Regions from separate parts of the Streptomyces sp. NPDC041205 genome, predicted to be linked through region 1. Evidence: predicted binding sites of a transcription regulator. Region 1 holds the regulator's gene; the other holds the start of a gene.

Region 1 (8,146 bases):
CGGCGGCGCCGGGTTCGACTGGTACGAGGTGTCGAACTGGGCCACGTCCGAGGCGGGGCGGTGTCTGCACAACGAGTTGTACTGGCGGGGCGCCGACTGGTGGGGGGCCGGGCCGGGGGCCCACAGCCATGTGGGGGGTGTGCGGTGGTGGAACGTGAAGCATCCCGGGGCGTATGCCGCCGCGCTCGCGGGGGGTCGGTCGCCCGGGGCCGGGCGGGAGGTTCTCTCGGACGAGGACCGGCGGGTCGAGCGGGTGCTGCTTGAGCTGCGGCTGCTTGAGGGGTGCCCGTTGGGGCTCCTGAAGGAGGCCGGGCTTGCCGCGGCCCGGCGGGCGCTGGCCGACGGGTTGCTGGAGGCCGGCCCCTTCGCGGCAGGGCGGGCCGTCCTCACCCTGCGGGGGCGGTTGCTTGCCGACGCCGTCGTGCGGGATCTGGTCGACTGAGCGTTCTGTATGGGGCTGCGCCCCTGTCCCCCCGTCGGCGCTTCGCGCCTCGTCCTCAAGCGCCGGACGGGCTGATGCCTCCTCGTCCGGCGCCTGGCAGGGGCTGATGCCTCCTCGTCCGGCGTCTGGCAGGGGCTGATGTCTCCTCGTCCGGCGTCTGGCAGGGGCTGATGTCTCCTCGTCCTGCGCCTGACAGGGGTCCGGCTATGGAGCCGTCACGAAATCGATCAGCTCCTCGACCCTGCCCAGGAGCGCGGGCTCCAGGTCCTTGTAGCTGTGGACCGAGCGCAGGATGTGCTGCCAGGCCGCGCCGGTGTTGGGGGGCCAGCCGAGGGCGTGGCACACGCCTGTCTTCCAGTCCTGGCCGTGGGGGACACGGGGCCAGGCCCTGATGCCGAGGGAGGACGGCTTCACGGCCTCCCACACGTCGATGTAGGGATGGCCGACGATCAGGGCGTGGTCGCTGCTGACGGACGCGGCGATCCGGGACTCCTTGGAGCCGGGGACCAGGTGGTCGACGAGGATGCCGAGGCGGGCGTCGGCGTCGGGGGCGAACTCGGCGACGATGGCGGGCAGGTCGTCGATGCCCTCCAGGTACTCGACGACGACCCCCTCGATGCGCAGGTCGTCGCCCCAGACCTTCTCGACGAGCTCGGCGTCGTGCCGCCCCTCCACATAGATCCGCCCCGCCCTGGCCACCCGCGCCCGCGCCCCCGGCACGGCCAGCGAGCCGGAGGCGGTGCGTGCGGGCTGCCGGGGTGCGGCGGTCGCCGTCGGCCGGACCAGCGTGACCACCCTGCCCTCCAGGAGGAAGCCGCGCGGCGCCATCGGGAACACGCGGTGCTTGCCGAAGCGGTCCTCCAGGGTCACCGTCGGCCCCTCGGCCGTCTTCTCGCAGCGGATCACCGCGCCGCAGAAGCCCGTGGTGACCTCCTCCACGACCAGGTCGGCCTCGGCGGGCACCTCGGGGACGGCGGCCGGCTTCTTCCAGGGCGGGGTCAGGTCCGGGTGGTAGCTGCGCATGGGCCAGACGTTATGGCATGCCGTCAGGCGACACCGAACCGCCGGGCCAGCTCGTCGCGTTGGCGGCGTACGAAAGCGGCGTCGACGACGGCCCCGTGCCCGGGCACGTACACCGCGTCCTCGCCGCCGAGGTCGAGGAGCCGGTCGAGGGCGGCGGGCCAGTGCCGGGGGGCCGCGTCCGGGCCGGCCTGCGGTTCGCCGGACTCCTCGACCAGATCGCCGCAGAAGACGACCTCGGGCTCGCCCGGGCCGCCGGGCACGAGGACGGCGAGGTCGTGGCCGGTGTGCCCGGGGCCGACGTTGGCGAGCAGCACCTGGAGCCCGCCGAGGTCCAGGGTCCACTCCCCGCACACCAGGTGGCGGGGGTGGACGAGGAGGTCGGCGGCCTCGGCCGCGGCGGCCGGGTCGAGGCCCTGGGCGACGGCGTCGGCGCGCAGGCCGTCGCGGTCGTGCTCCAGGACGGTGTCGAGGCCGACGGCGCCGAACACCTCGACGCCCGCGAACGCGGCGGCGCCGAGCACATGGTCGAAGTGGGGGTGGGTGAGGGCGAGATGGGTCACACGCCGGTCGCCGCCGAGCAGCCGCCGGGCGTCGGCGCGCAGCCGGGAGCCCTCGCGCAGGCTGGACCCGGCCTCGATCATGAGGGCGGCGCCGGTGCCGACGACGAGCCCGGCCGTGCAGTCCCACACGGGCAGCCTGCACCGCCCCACGCGCGCGGCGAGCCGTTCCCAGCCCGCCTCCTCCCAGGCCGGGGCGGGGGCGGGGGAGGGCGTGACCGTGTCCATGGGGGTGACGCTAGCGCCGCCGGGGCGCGGGGGCAGGACGGGGGCGGGCGGCGGCACCCGTCGGCGCGGCGTGGCACGGCGGCGGCACCCGTCCGCGGGACCTGGGGCGACAGCGGCGGCGTCCGTCGGCGTGACAAGGCAGGACAAGGGCGGCACCCGTCGGCATGACAACGAGGTCGGCCCTTGCCGGGCCTGTACCCACCGGCCGTACACTGACTCGGTGAAGGCTGGCACTCGCCCGGGGTGAGTGCCAGGGCGAGGGGCCACCACCGGGGGCTCGGGACGAGGGACGGCAGCTGGAGGTGCGCGATGCTCAGTGAACGCAGGCTGGAAGTGCTGCGCGCCATCGTCCACGACTACGTGGGCACGGAGGAGCCCGTCGGCTCCAAGGCGCTCACCGAACGCCACCACCTCGGCGTCTCCCCGGCCACGGTCCGCAACGACATGGCCGCCCTGGAGGAGGAAGGGTTCATCGCCCAGCCGCACACCAGCGCCGGGCGCATCCCGACCGACAAGGGGTACCGCCTGTTCGTGGACCGGCTCGCGGGCGTCAAGCCGATGACGGCGCCGGAGCGGCGCGCGATCCAGAACTTCCTGGACGGCGCGGTCGACCTGGACGACGTCGTCGGGCGCACGGTGCGGCTGCTCGCGCAGCTGACCCGGCAGGTCGCGGTGGTGCAGTATCCGTCGCTGACCCGCTCCACGGTGCGGCACGTGGAACTGCTCTCGCTGGCCCCGGCCCGCCTGATGCTGGTCCTCATCACCGACACCGGGCGGGTCGAGCAGCGCATGATCGACTGCCCGGCGCCGTTCGGGGAGACGTCCCTCGCGGATCTGCGGGCGCGGCTCAACAGCCGGGTCGCGGGCCGCCGCTTCTCGGACGTGCCGCAGCTGGTGCAGGACCTGGCCGAATCCTTCGACAAGGACGACCGGGGGACGGTGACCACGGTCCTGTCCACCCTCCTCGAAACGCTGGTGGAGGAGACCGAGGAGCGGCTGATGATCGGCGGCACCGCCAATCTCACCCGCTTCGGACATGACTTTCCCCTCACCATCAGGCCGGTCCTCGAGGCCCTGGAGGAACAGGTCGTCCTCCTCAAGTTGCTTGGTGAGGCGACGGATTCGGGCATGACCGTCAAGATCGGGCACGAGAACGCCCATGAGGGGCTCAGCTCCACGTCGGTGGTCTCCGTCGGCTACGGTTCGGGGAGCGAGGCAGTGGCCAAGCTGGGCGTGGTCGGACCGACCCGCATGGACTATCCGGGAACGATGGGAGCAGTACGCGCAGTGGCACGTTACGTCGGACAGATCCTGGCGGAGTCGTAAGTGGCCACGGACTACTACGCCGTACTAGGCGTGCGCCGCGACGCTTCCCAGGACGACATCAAGAAGGCCTTCCGGCGGCTCGCACGCGAGCTGCACCCGGACGTCAATCCTGACCCGAAGACGCAAGAGCGCTTCAAGGAGATCAACGCCGCGTACGAGGTGTTGTCGGACCCGCAGAAGAAGCAGGTCTACGACCTCGGCGGGGACCCGCTGTCCCAGGCCGGTGGCGCCGGTGGCGCGGGCGGCTTCGGAGCGGGTGGCTTCGGCAACTTCTCCGACATCATGGACGCGTTCTTCGGTACGGCGTCGCAGCGCGGGCCGCGTTCGCGCACCCGGCGCGGCCAGGACGCCATGATCCGCCTGGAGATCGACCTCGAAGAGGCCGCCTTCGGCACCACGAAGGACATCCAGGTCGACACGGCCGTCGTCTGTACGACGTGTTCCGGCGAAGGGGCCGCGCCCGGCACCTCCGCGCAGACCTGCGACATGTGCCGCGGCCGCGGCGAGGTGTCCCAGGTCACCCGGTCCTTCCTCGGCCAGGTCATGACCTCGCGGCCCTGCCCGCAGTGCCAGGGCTTCGGGACCGTCGTGCCGACGCCGTGCCCCGAGTGCGCGGGCGACGGACGGATCCGGTCCCGCCGCACGCTCACCGTGAAGATCCCGGCCGGTGTCGACAACGGCACCCGGATCCAGCTCGCCGGTGAGGGCGAGGTCGGGCCCGGCGGCGGTCCCGCCGGTGACCTGTACGTGGAGATCCACGAGCTGCCGCACGCCGTCTTCCAGCGGCGTGGGGACGATCTGCACTGCACCGTCACGCTGCCGATGACGGCGGCCGCGCTCGGCACGAAGGTGCCGCTGGAGACGCTGGACGGCATGGAGGAGGTCGACATCCGGCCCGGCACGCAGTCCGGGCAGTCGATCCCCCTGCACGGGCGGGGCGTCACCCACCTGCGGGGCGGGGGGCGCGGTGACCTCATCGTGCACGTCGAGGTGCTCACGCCCTCCAAGCTCGACCCCGAGCAGGAGCGGCTGCTGCGGGAGCTCGCGCAACTGCGCGGCGAGGAGCGGCCCACGGGGCAGTTCCAGCCGGGGCAGCAGGGGTTGTTCTCGCGCCTGAAGGACGCGTTCAACGGACGCTAGCGCTGTGACCGGCCCGGGGCGGGCGTGGAATCCACGCCCACCCCGGGCCGACGCGCGTCCGCACCCGGACCCCGGACAAGGCGCCCCCGCCGGACGTGGCACGATGCCGGTATGTCCTCCGCGTTCACCGATCTCTGTCGCTATCCGATCGTGCAGGCCCCGATGGCGGGCGGCGGGTCCACCCCGCAGCTCGCGGCGGCTGTCGCCGAGGCCGGGGGGCTCGGCTGCCTGGCCGCCGGGTACAAGACCGCCGACGGGATGTACCAGGAGATCAAGCAGGTCAGGGGCCTGACGGCGCGGCCGTTCGGGGTGAACCTGTTCATGCCGCAGCCCGAGTACCCCGGTGCAGGCCCCGGCTCCACCGGAGCGGCTGGCGCCGCGCCCCTCGATGCCGCCGTGGAGGTCTACCGCAACCAGCTCGCGGGCGAGGCCACCTGGTACGAGACGCAGCTCGGCGACCCCGAGGGCAAGCGCGACGACGGCTACGACGCGAAGCTCGCGATCCTCCTCGACGACCCGGTGCCGCTGGTGTCGTTCACCTTCGGCTGCCCGACCCGGGAGGTCGTGCAGGCCTTCGACCGCGTCGGCACCCGTACGGTCGTCACCGTCACCACGCCCGAGGAGGCCCGCGCGGCCCAGCGGGCGGGCGCCGACGCCGTCTGCGTCCAGGGCATCGAGGCGGGCGGCCACCAGGGCACGCACCGCGACAACCCGGAGGCGGACGGCTCCGGCATCGGCCTGCTCAGCCTGATCACGCAGGTCAGGGAGACGGTGCCGCTGCCCGTGATCGCCGCGGGCGGCCTGATGCGCGGCAGTCAGATCGCCGCGGTCCTCGCCGCGGGCGCGGACTTCGCGCAGCTCGGCACGGCGTTCCTGGTCACGCCCGAGTCGGGCGCGCAGCCGCTGCACAAGCAGGCCATGACGAACCCGCTGTTCGGGCACACCGAGCTGACCCGGGCGTTCTCCGGCCGCCCCGCGCGCGGCCTGGTCAACCGCTTCATGCGCGAGCACGGCCCGTACGCCCCGGCCGCGTACCCGCAGGTCCACTATCTGACGGCCGGACTCCGCAAGGCCGCGGCGAAGGCCGGTGACCCGCAGGCCATGGCGCTGTGGGCGGGCCAGGGCCACCGCCTGGCGCGGGCGCTGCCCGCGGGCGAGCTGATGGAGGTCCTGGTCGCCGAACTCGACGAGGCGAAGGCCACGTTCGCCGCGCGGGGTGCGGTGTGACGGCGCCGGTCTTCGTCGTCGAGGACTTCCGGGGCGCGGCCCCGGCAAGCGCGTACGTCCTGGACGGCCCCGAGGGGCGGCACGCCGTGTCCGTGAAGCGGCTGCGCGCGGGCGAGGACGTCGTCCTCACCGACGGCGCCGGACGCTGGGCGCACGGCGTCGTCGCGGACACCGAGGGCAAGGACCGTCTGACGGTGTCCCTGGACGCCGACGGCGTACGCGAGGAGGGCGCGCAGACGCCCCGGATCACCGTCGTGCAGGCGCTGCCCAAGGGCGACCGGGGCGAGCTGGCTGTGGAGACGATGACGGAGACCGGTGTGGACGCCGTCGTGCCCTGGGCCGCGTCCCGCTGCATCACGCAGTGGAAGGGCGAGCGCGGCCAGAAGGCGCTCGGCAAGTGGCGGGCGACGGCACGCGAGGCGGGCAAGCAGTCGCGCCGCGTGCGCTTCCCCGACGTCGCCGACCTCGCCACGACCAAGCAGGTCGCGGCGCTCCTCGCGGACGCGGACCTCGCCGCCGTCCTGCACGAGGAGGGCAGCGAGCCGCTGGCCACCGCCGAACTGCCCGCGACCGGCCACATTGTTCTCGTCGTCGGCCCCGAGGGCGGCGTCGCCCCGGACGAGCTGGCGGCGTTCGCGCGGGCGGGTGCCAAGCCCTACCGGCTCGGGCGTAGCGTGTTGCGCACGTCGACCGCGGGCACCGCCGCGACGGCCCTCCTCCTCGGCCGGACCGGACGCTGGTCCTGAACCCCGCCCGAAAGGCATCCCCGTGGAACTCGCCCAGGTACGCCTGCTCGTCACCGACTTCCCCGCCTGCTACCGCTTCTACGCCGACGTCCTCGGCCTGAAGCCCCAGTCGGGCGCGGCGAGCGGACCGTACGAGAAGTTCAGCCCCACGACGGGCTCCGCGGGCATCGCCCTGCAGGACCGCACGATGATGGCCGAACTCCTCGGCGAACTGGCCGAGTCGGCGACCGGGCACCGCTCCCTGGTGGTGCTGCGCGTCGACGACCTGGACGCGTACTGCGAGCGCATCACCGGGCGCGGCGCCGAGCTGACGCACGGGCCCGCGCCCATGACGGACCGGATGCGGGTGGCCCACCTCAAGGACCCCGAGGGGAACCTGGTGGAGCTCCAGGAGTGGCTGCTGCTGCGCACGGATCGCGCCTGAGCGCACGGAACGGGGCTGCTGACGGGGGCGGTTACTGGCCAGATGGCCGCAAGCGGTCTACCGCCGCGCCGTCCACGGTGGCACGCTGCCGCTCATGGGGGCATTGAGGCGAATACCGCGCACACGGCGGGCGCGCAGCGTTCTCGTCGCCGTGACGGCCATGGCGGCTGCCGGTCTCGGCCTGACCGCGTGCGATCCCGTCGAGGGAGACATGAGTACGTCCGCCGTCGCGATCACCACCGACAAGATGGGCACGCGGGAGCTGGAGCGCCAGCACGCCGAGGTGGACTGGCTCACCTGCACGGCGTCGTTCGTCGGCCGGGACAAGAAGGCATCGGAGTCCGACGAGCCGCGGGAGGCGGAGGTCGACTGCCGCGGCCAGTCCGACGACGACAAGGTCATCACGATCAAGGGCCGGGTGACGGAGGTGCGCAACGGCGCCTGCGTGCGCGGGAGTCTGACCGCGAAGGTCGGCCGCGAGGAGTGGTTCCGCGTCGACGCCCTCGGCAACTGCGATCACGCGCCCGACGACGACGGCGACGACGACCAGGGCAACGACGACACCGGTAACGACGACACCGGTAACGACGGCAACGGCAATGACGGCAACGGCAATGACGGTCATGACGGCAACGGCAATGACGGGCATGACGGCAACGGCAACGACGACAACGCCGGGCACGAGAAGCCCGATCCCGGGCCCACCGCCACCGTCACCGTGACCGAACAGCCCGACGAGGAACCGGGCAAGTGATCCAAAACGCCCCCGCCCCGCGCCGCGCCTGCTTAGGCTGACCGTGTGACTCAGCCTGCCTACCTCCGGTTTCCGCACCTGCGCGGCGAGTTGATCGCCTTCACCGCGGAGGACGATGTCTGGCTCGCCCCACTCGACGGCGGTCGCGCCTGGCGGGTCAGCGCCGACAACGTACCCGTGACCCAGCCACGGATCTCCCCGGACGGCACCACCGTCGCGTGGACGTCCACGCGCGACGGCGCCCCCGAGGTGCACATCGCGCCCGTGGCCGGCGGCCCC
Region 2 (8,146 bases), on a different contig from region 1:
CCACCTTGGTGGTGATGACGTAGCCCTCGAGGCCGGCGTTCTCGGCGATCCAGCGCAGCGGCTCGACGACGGCGCGGCGCACGACCGCGACACCGGTGGCCTCGTCGCCGGTCAGGTCGAGGTTGCCCTCGAGGACCTTGGCGGCGTGGACGAGCGCGGAGCCACCACCGGAGACGATGCCCTCCTCGACCGCGGCGCGGGTCGCGGAGATGGCGTCCTCCAGACGGTGCTTCTTCTCCTTCAGCTCCACCTCGGTGGCGGCGCCGACCTTGATGACGCACACGCCGCCGGCCAGCTTCGCGAGGCGCTCCTGGAGCTTCTCGCGGTCCCAGTCGGAGTCCGTGGCCTCGATCTCGGCCTTGATCTGGGCGACGCGGCCCTCGACGTCAGCGGAGTTGCCGCCGCCGTCGACGATGGTCGTGTCGTCCTTGGTGATGGTGACGCGGCGGGCGGAGCCGAGCACGTCGAGACCGACCTGGTCGAGCTTGAGGCCGACCTCCTCGGCGATGACGGTGCCGCCCGTGAGGGTGGCCATGTCGCCGAGCATCGCCTTGCGGCGGTCGCCGAAGCCGGGGGCCTTCACCGCGACGGCGTTGAAGGTGCCGCGGATCTTGTTCACGACCAGGGTCGAAAGGGCCTCGCCCTCGACGTCCTCGGCGATGATCAGGAGCGGCTTGGAGGAACCGGCCTGGATGACCTTCTCCAGGAGCGGGAGCAGGTCCTGGATGGAGGAGATCTTGCCCTGGTGGATCAGGATGTACGGGTCGTCGAGGACGGCCTCCATACGCTCCTGGTCGGACACCATGTACGGCGACAGGTAGCCCTTGTCGAAGGCCATGCCCTCGGTGAAGTCCAGCTCCAGACCGAAGGTGTTGGACTCCTCGACGGTGATGACACCGTCCTTGCCGACCTTGTCCATCGCCTCGGCGATGAGCTCGCCGACCTGCGTGTCCTGGGCGGAGAGCCCGGCCACGGCGGCGATGTCGGACTTGTCGTCGATCGGACGGGCGGTGGCGAGCAGGTCGTCGGAGACGGCCTTGACCGCGGCGTCGATGCCCTTCTTCAGGGCGGCCGGGGAAGCACCGGCGGCGACGTTGCGCAGGCCCTCCTTGACCAGGGCCTGGGCCAGCACGGTGGCGGTGGTGGTGCCGTCACCAGCGATGTCGTTGGTCTTGGTCGCCACCTCCTTCACGAGCTGGGCGCCGAGGTTCTCGTACGGGTCCTCGACCTCGACCTCACGGGCGATGGTGACGCCGTCGTTGGTGATGGTGGGAGCGCCGAACTTCTTGTCGATGACGACGTTGCGGCCCTTGGGGCCGATCGTCACCTTGACCGTGTCGGCAAGCTTGTTGACGCCGCGCTCGAGGGCGCGACGGGCGTCCTCGTCGAACTTCAGGATCTTCGCCATGGGAGCGTTTCAGCCCTCTCGAAAACTCGGGTGAACGAGCCGCGCCCCTCGCCGCCCGGCAATCAGCGGGGTGACCAGGGGCGCAGCGCAAGCAAATCTGCAGGTGAAGCAGGTGCAGCAGAGACGATTGGCTCTCGACTACTTCTCGATGATCGCGAGCACGTCGCGGGCCGAGAGGACGAGGTACTCGTCGCCGTTGTACTTCACCTCGGTGCCGCCGTACTTGCTGTAGAGCACGACGTCGCCGACCTTCACGTCGAGCGGCAGGCGCTCGCCGTTCTCGAAGCGGCCCGGGCCCACGGCGAGGACAGCCCCCTCCTGGGGCTTCTCCTTCGCGGTGTCCGGGATGACCAGGCCAGAGGCCGTGGTCTGCTCGGCGTCGAGCGGCTGGACCACGATGCGGTCCTCAAGCGGCTTGATGGCAACCTTGGAGCTGGCGGTCGTCACGATCCGACCTCCCCCTTCGGAGATCTCGCGGGGTTAACTGATCTGAGGTGGCGACCAGGTGGATCCGTCGTCGCGGGTGCCGGACCTGCCCGTCGCTGTTGGCACTCTCCAGTGGGGAGTGCCAGGCCCGAGACTAGGACGACGATTAGCACTCGGTCAAGCGGAGTGCCAATGCAGGCGGTGTTACGGGTGGTCGGGGCGGAGCGCCCGGGCCGAAACCCGGGCTCACGCCTTCGGACAACGTCCCGCCCGGACGCAGGGTTCCGAGCGGCCCGGGCCCGCACCGGTGCTCCGCCTGCGGCAGCTTGCGCGGGACCTTCCGCGGGATCTTCTCGGCCGCCTTCCGGCCGAGGCGCTCGATCGGGTCGACCGACTGCGCGCAGCCGGTCAGCAGCAGGACGGGGGCGAGCACCCCCGCCGCGACCGCCGCCACCCGGACCCGAGCCATCCGGGCCCGCGCCATCCGGACCCGCGCCATCCGGACCCGTGCCGTCCGGACCCGAGACACCCGGATCCGAGCCACCCGGACCCGCGCGGGTCGGCCCCGCGCGGGCCGGTTCACAGGTAGTCCTCCAGCCGCGCCACGGCGTACCCCTTGGCCGTGACCGTCTTGAGCACCGTGCGGACCATGTCGGGCATCGTGCCCTTCCAGTCCTCACGGCCGCGGAAGTGCGTGAGGATGATGTCGCCCGGGTGCAGATCCTTGTCCCACTCGCGCCACTCCATGTGCCGGGCGAAGCCCTCGGAGGCCCACAGCGGCACCGCCTTGACGCCGCAGGACTTGGCGGCGCGCAGGGTGTCGCGGTTGTAGTTCCCGTACGGCGGCCGGAACAACTCGGGCCGCTTCCCGTACCGCTTCTGGATGGTGTCCTGCATCCCGCAGATCTCCCGCCGCTGCCCCTCGTAGGAAAGACCCGGCAGATAGCGGTGGTTGAGCGTGTGGTTGTTCAGTACGACGCCGTTCCGCTGCATCCGCTTGAAGTAGCCGTAGTCCTCCTTGACCAGGTAGTCGCTGAGGAAGGCGGTGTACGGGATCTTCAGGTCGCGCATCATCCGCAGGAACGCCGGGTCCTTCTCGGCGCCGTCGTCGATCGTCAGGAAGACGACCTTGTCCTTGGTCGGGACGGTGGTGAACACCGGCGGCAACTGCGCCTGCCCCTCGACCTCGAAGCCCTTGCGGGTGGTGATGCGGGGCTTGACGGCGGGCGCGGGGGGCGCGGCCAGCGGGGCCTGCGCGAGCCCCCAGCGCTTCGCCGCCGCGGCCCGCGCGGCCTGCTTCGCGCGCAGCGCGTCGGCGTAGTCCCGCAGCGCCTGGGCGGGCGGGCCGAGGCGCGGCTGCTGGCCGTGCGCGCCGGAGCCGCCCCGCTCGTCGCCGTCGGCGGCACAGCCGGAGGCGATCGCGGTGGTCACGACGGCGGCGCTGACGGCCAGGGCGGCGAGGCGGGCGCGCCCGCGCCGACCGCGCGCACCGCCCCAACTGCCCCCTTGAGCAAATTGTTCGTTTTGTCGTACTAGTCGCATGGCGCCGCATCCTCGCAGCTCAGGCGCCCTGCACGGGGCCGACACCGCCGCCGTACGCGCACCTTCCACCGACTGGCCCACAATGGGCGACGTGAACGATCCGCTTGCCTCCTTCGCCGCGCTCCGCACCGACGAGGGCCGCTCCCTCCTCGACGCCGTACGCGACGTCGAACCGAGCCAGGAGCTCGCGGTGGCCACCCGGCTGCGCCGCGAGCACCCCGCCGACCTGGTCTCCGCCGCGCTCGCGCAGGCGCGGCTGCGGCAGCGGGCGGTCGCGAAGTTCGGCGCGGCGGACGCCGCCCGCATGTACTACACGCCGAACGGCGTCGAGCAGTCCACGCGCACGTCCGTGGCGGCGTACCGCGCGCGGCGCTTCCAGGATCTCGGCGTACGCTCCGTCGCCGACCTCTGCTGCGGCATCGGCGGCGACGCCATCGCCCTCGCGCGCGCCGGGATCGCCGTCCTCGCCGTCGACCGCGATCCGCTGACCTGTGCGGTCGCCCGCGCCAACGCGGAGGCACTGGGCCTGGCCGACCTCATCGAGGTCCGCGAGGCGGACGTGACCGACATCGACACCTCCCCCTACGACGCCGTGTTCGTCGACCCCGCGCGGCGCGGTGGGCGTGGCCGGATCTTCGACCCCGAGGCCTACTCACCGCCCCTCTCCTGGGCCGTCGAGGCCGCCCGCAAGGCGCCCCGCGCCGCCCTCAAGATCGCCCCCGGCATCCCGCACGACGCCGTGCCCGGCGAGGCCGAGGCCGAGTGGATCTCGGACGGGGGCGACGTGAAGGAGGCCGTGCTGTGGTTCGGCGCCGGGGTGCCCGGCTCGCACCGGGCCACCTTGCTGCCCGCCGGGGACACCCTCGCCTCCCCCCTCGCCACGATGCTCCCCGACCCGGACGTCCGGCCCGTCGGGCGCTACCTGTACGAACCCGACGGGGCCGTCATCCGCGCCCACCTCGTCGCCGAGGTCGCCTCCCGCGTCGGCGGTGGGCTCATCGACGAGACCATCGCCTACGTCACCTCCGACGCCGCCGTCGCCACGCCCTACGCCACCGCCTACGAGATCACCGACCAACTTCCCTTCAACGTCAAGAAGTTGAAGGCATTGCTGCGGGAGCGGGGGGTCGGCGTCCTCACCGTCAAGAAGCGGGGGTCGGCCGTCGAGCCCGAGGAACTCCGCCGCAAGGTGAAGCCCCAGGGGCCTGGGTCAGCCACGGTGTTCCTCACCCGGGTCGGGGGCGCGCCCACGATGCTGGTGGGGCGTCCGGCGGGGTAGGCCTCGCGGGGGCGCCCGTAGGGGACTTCGAAGGGGACGTTCACGTTCCTGGTGGCGAGGGTGCGCTTCGCGCGGACGACGCGCTGGACGACGGTCGCCTCGGGGGCGAGCACCGCGCGGGCGATCTCGGCGGTGCTGAGGCCGCCGAGCAGACGGAGCGTCAGGGCGACACGGGCCTCGGCGGAGAGCACCGGGTGGCAGGCGGTGAAGACGGGGCGCAGCAGGTCGTCGTCGATGGCGTCCGGGTCCTTGACGAGCTCCGGGATCTCGTCGGGGTGCGGCGGAGCGGCCTCCGGGTCCCGGCCGACCTCCGCGAGCTTGCGCGCGTAGCGCTCCCGGCGGCGTACCAGGTCGATGGCGCGGTGCTTGGCGGCGGCCATGAGCCAGGCGCCCGGGTTGTCGGGCACGCCGGACTCCGGCCACTGCCCCAGGGCGGCGACGAGGGCGTCCTGCGCCGGCACCTCGGCGATGCCGACGTCTCGTACGATCCGCGCGACACCGGCGATGACGCGCGGGGCCTCCGTGCGGAAGACGGTCTCCACGTCTTCCTCGACGGCGCGGCGGGGGCACTCGGGCGCATGGTCCACGGCCACACGTCAGAGCACCCCCGCGAGACCTCCGCAAAGGAACCGCCCGAAGGAGCGTGCGAAGGAACCACCCGGCAGCCGGGCGACAGGACGACGGGACGAGGGCCGGTCAGGCCTGCGGGCCGACCCCCGGGATGTCGGGCTCGGAGATCTCCCCGCCCTCACTGATGCGTCGAACGGGAGACGCCCGGATCGACACCCTCGCCGAGATTCTTCGAAGTTCTCTCGGGCGTGTACGTTTCCGCAGGTCGCGTGGGTGTCGGCGACCCGGACGAGGGCACTCGCGCACGCCGACCGTGCAGCACCGCCGTCGCCAGCGCCGCCGCCACCAGCAGCCCCGCCGCCACCCCGAACGCCGCCGCGTACCCGTCCGCGAGCGCCCCCGGCCCCGCACCCGCACCTGCCCCCGGCCCCGCCCCCGTCGCACTCGACGCCACCGTCACCAACACCGCGAGCCCGATCGAACCGCCGAGCTGGCGCGAGGTGTTGAGCAGCCCGGACGCCATGCCGGTCTCCCCCGCCGCGACGCCCGCCGTCGCCGCCGCGCCGAGCGGTACGAAGCACATGCCGATGCCGACGCTGGCCACGAGCGAGGGACCGAGGATCGACCCCATGAACGTGCCGCCCGCCCCGACCGCGAGCGCGAACCACGCGAACCCGGCCGCGCCGAGCAGCCCGCCCGCCACGAGGAGCGCCCGCTCCCCGACCCGGCCCACCGTGCGGGTCGCGATCACCGTGCCCGCGACGACGCCCGCGCAGAACGGCAGGAAGGCGGCCCCGGCGCGCGTGGGGCCGTACGCCATGACCTCCTGGAGGTAGAGCGAGGTGAAGTAGAACGCGGCGAACTGGCCCGAGGACATCAGGAGCGCGAAGACGTTCGCGGACAGCACGGGGCGGTGCGTGAGCAGGCCGAGGCGGAGCAGCGGGCCCCGCGCGTGCCGTTCGCCGCGGCGCTCGACCACGCAGAACGCCACCAGCAGGACGGCCGCCGCGGCCAGCGTGCCCACGGTCGCCGCCGAGCCCCAGCCGTACGTCTCGGTGCGGACCAGGCCCAGGACGAGCAGGCTCGTACCCGCCGTGACCAGGAGCGCGCCCGCCACGTCCAGGCGCGGCGCGGTCCCCGTGCGCCGGTCGGCGGGGATGCCGGAGCGGCTCGCCGCGAGCGCCACGAGCACCACCGGCACGTTGATGAGCATCACCGATCGCCAGCCCACCCAGTCGGTGAGCAGTCCGCCCGCCATGATCCCGACGGCGCCGCCGAGCGCGCCCGACGCGCCCCACAGCCCGAGGGCCCGTGCCCGCTCCCGGCCCGCCGTGAAGTGGACGGTGATCAGCGCGAGCGCCACCGGCGCGAGGGCGGCGGCGCCCGCCCCCTGCACCGCCCGCGCCGCGATCAGCTGCCCCGGGCTCCGCGCGAGCCCGCCGACGAGGCTCGCGGCCCCGAACACCAGGAACCCGGCGACCAGCGTGCGCCTGCGCCCCACGAGGTCGGCCAGTCTGCCGCCGAGCATGAGCAGCCCGCCGAACGCGAGCGCGTACGCGTTGACGACCCAGGTCAGCGACTCGGGCGCGAAGCCGAGGTCGTCGCCCATGTCGGGCAGGGCGATGTTCACGACGGACATGTCGAGGGAGACGAGGAACTGGACGGCGAGGAGGACGGGGAGCAGCAGCGGGCCGCGCGAGGGCGGCGGGCCGGTCGGTCCGGTCGGAGAGGTCGTCATGCGCCGCACATTATTATACGCGTACAGAAACTAGCTATACGCGTACAGAAATTGGCCGGACCGAGGCCCCCGGGGGTCGGCCCCCGCACGGCCGGACGCGACAATGAGCACGTGGCAGCGCGAGCGAATGGCGAGGAACCCGGCCCGGACGGGAAGAACACGGCCGGGAAGAACACGCCCCGGAAGGACACGGCCGAGAACGACACCGCCGGACAGAACCCGGCCGGGCCGAAGCGGCGCGTCGGGCGGCCCCGGCGGATCGAGCCGGAGGCGATCGTCGACGTGGCGCGGCGCATCCTCCAGGAGGAGGGCGTGGCGGCGCTCAGCATGCGGCGCGTCGCCAAGGAGGTCGGCGCCACCCCCATGGCGCTGTACCACCATGTGCGCGACAAGGACGAGCTGTTGATGCTCGCCCTGGCCGGGACCGCCGCGACCCTGCCCCGCCCCGACCTGCCCGCCGACCCCCGCGACCGGCTGCTCGCCGTCGCCCTGCACATGCACGGCGTCCTGCTGAAGCTGCCCTGGGTGGTGGAGGTCCTGAGCCTCGGCGACCTCAGCGACAAGGGCGCGATGTGGATGGTCGACGAGATCATCGGCGCGGGCGTGGCCTGTGGGCTCTCCCCCGTCGAGGCCGCGCACGCCTATCGCACCGTCTGGCACTGCGTGTACGGCGACCTCGCCTTCCGGAACGCGATGGCGCGCCGCGCCGAGGAGCCCGACCGCAAGCGCTACTTCCCCGACACGCTCACGGACGCCGACACCGCCGAGCTGCCCCACGTCGCCCCCCTGGCCCCCCGCTGGGCGGAGCTGCGCGAGACCTACGACTTCGCCCGTCAACTCGGCGCGGTGGTGGACGGGTTGCTCGGCCGGGCCACCCGCCCGACGCCGTCGCACCCGCGAGCGGACACGCCATAGACAACCGCGTTACCCACCGGCTACACAGGGCTCTGCGCAGCACGCACGCCACACGGGGGGGGGCACGCATGGCCGCATGGGGCCAAGGTGGGGCAGGGCAGGGCATACCAGGGCAAGGAATACCCGGGCAGGGCATACCCGGGCAGGGCGCAAGGGGCCGTGTCGCTCCGCGCGACGCACCGACGCTCCAGTGGACCGGCGCGGCCGTCCTCGTATACGCGCTCACAGCGGCGATCTGGATCGGCCACGAGGCCAAGGAGGCCGCCGA

The links. The regulator HrcA, encoded in region 1, represses chaperone genes, less so after heat shock. The targets are predictions, from matches to a motif close to TTNGCACTCNGNNNNNCNGAGTGCNAA.
Region 2: groES (co-chaperone GroES) is a predicted target of HrcA. The motif match lies at 2,001-2,027, and genes of this name have one in related genera.

What each region holds. Positions count from the first base shown of each region.
Region 1 is NZ_JBVIZH010000001.1:947,259-955,404, reverse strand. Features, by position in the region: gene hemW (radical SAM family heme chaperone HemW) at 1-442, shown strand, start outside; gene ACZ6BG_RS04255 (DUF3097 domain-containing protein) at 647-1,465, opposite strand; gene ACZ6BG_RS04250 (MBL fold metallo-hydrolase) at 1,489-2,250, opposite strand; gene hrcA (heat-inducible transcriptional repressor HrcA) at 2,560-3,576, shown strand; gene dnaJ (molecular chaperone DnaJ) at 3,577-4,716, shown strand; gene ACZ6BG_RS04235 (nitronate monooxygenase) at 4,828-5,943, shown strand; gene ACZ6BG_RS04230 (16S rRNA (uracil(1498)-N(3))-methyltransferase) at 5,940-6,689, shown strand; gene ACZ6BG_RS04225 (VOC family protein) at 6,712-7,113, shown strand; gene ACZ6BG_RS04220 (hypothetical protein) at 7,325-7,867, shown strand; gene ACZ6BG_RS04215 (S41 family peptidase) at 7,913-8,146, shown strand, end outside.
Region 2 is NZ_JBVIZH010000002.1:1,229,102-1,237,247, forward strand. Features, by position in the region: gene groL (chaperonin GroEL) at 1-1,408, opposite strand, end outside; gene groES (co-chaperone GroES) at 1,547-1,855, opposite strand; gene ACZ6BG_RS12395 (polysaccharide deacetylase family protein) at 2,414-3,376, opposite strand; gene ACZ6BG_RS12400 (class I SAM-dependent methyltransferase) at 3,459-4,655, shown strand; partial or broken gene ACZ6BG_RS12405 (sigma factor-like helix-turn-helix DNA-binding protein) at 4,655-5,248, opposite strand; gene ACZ6BG_RS12410 (MFS transporter) at 5,404-6,963, opposite strand; gene ACZ6BG_RS12415 (TetR/AcrR family transcriptional regulator) at 7,075-7,878, shown strand; gene ACZ6BG_RS12420 (hypothetical protein) at 7,947-8,146, shown strand, end outside.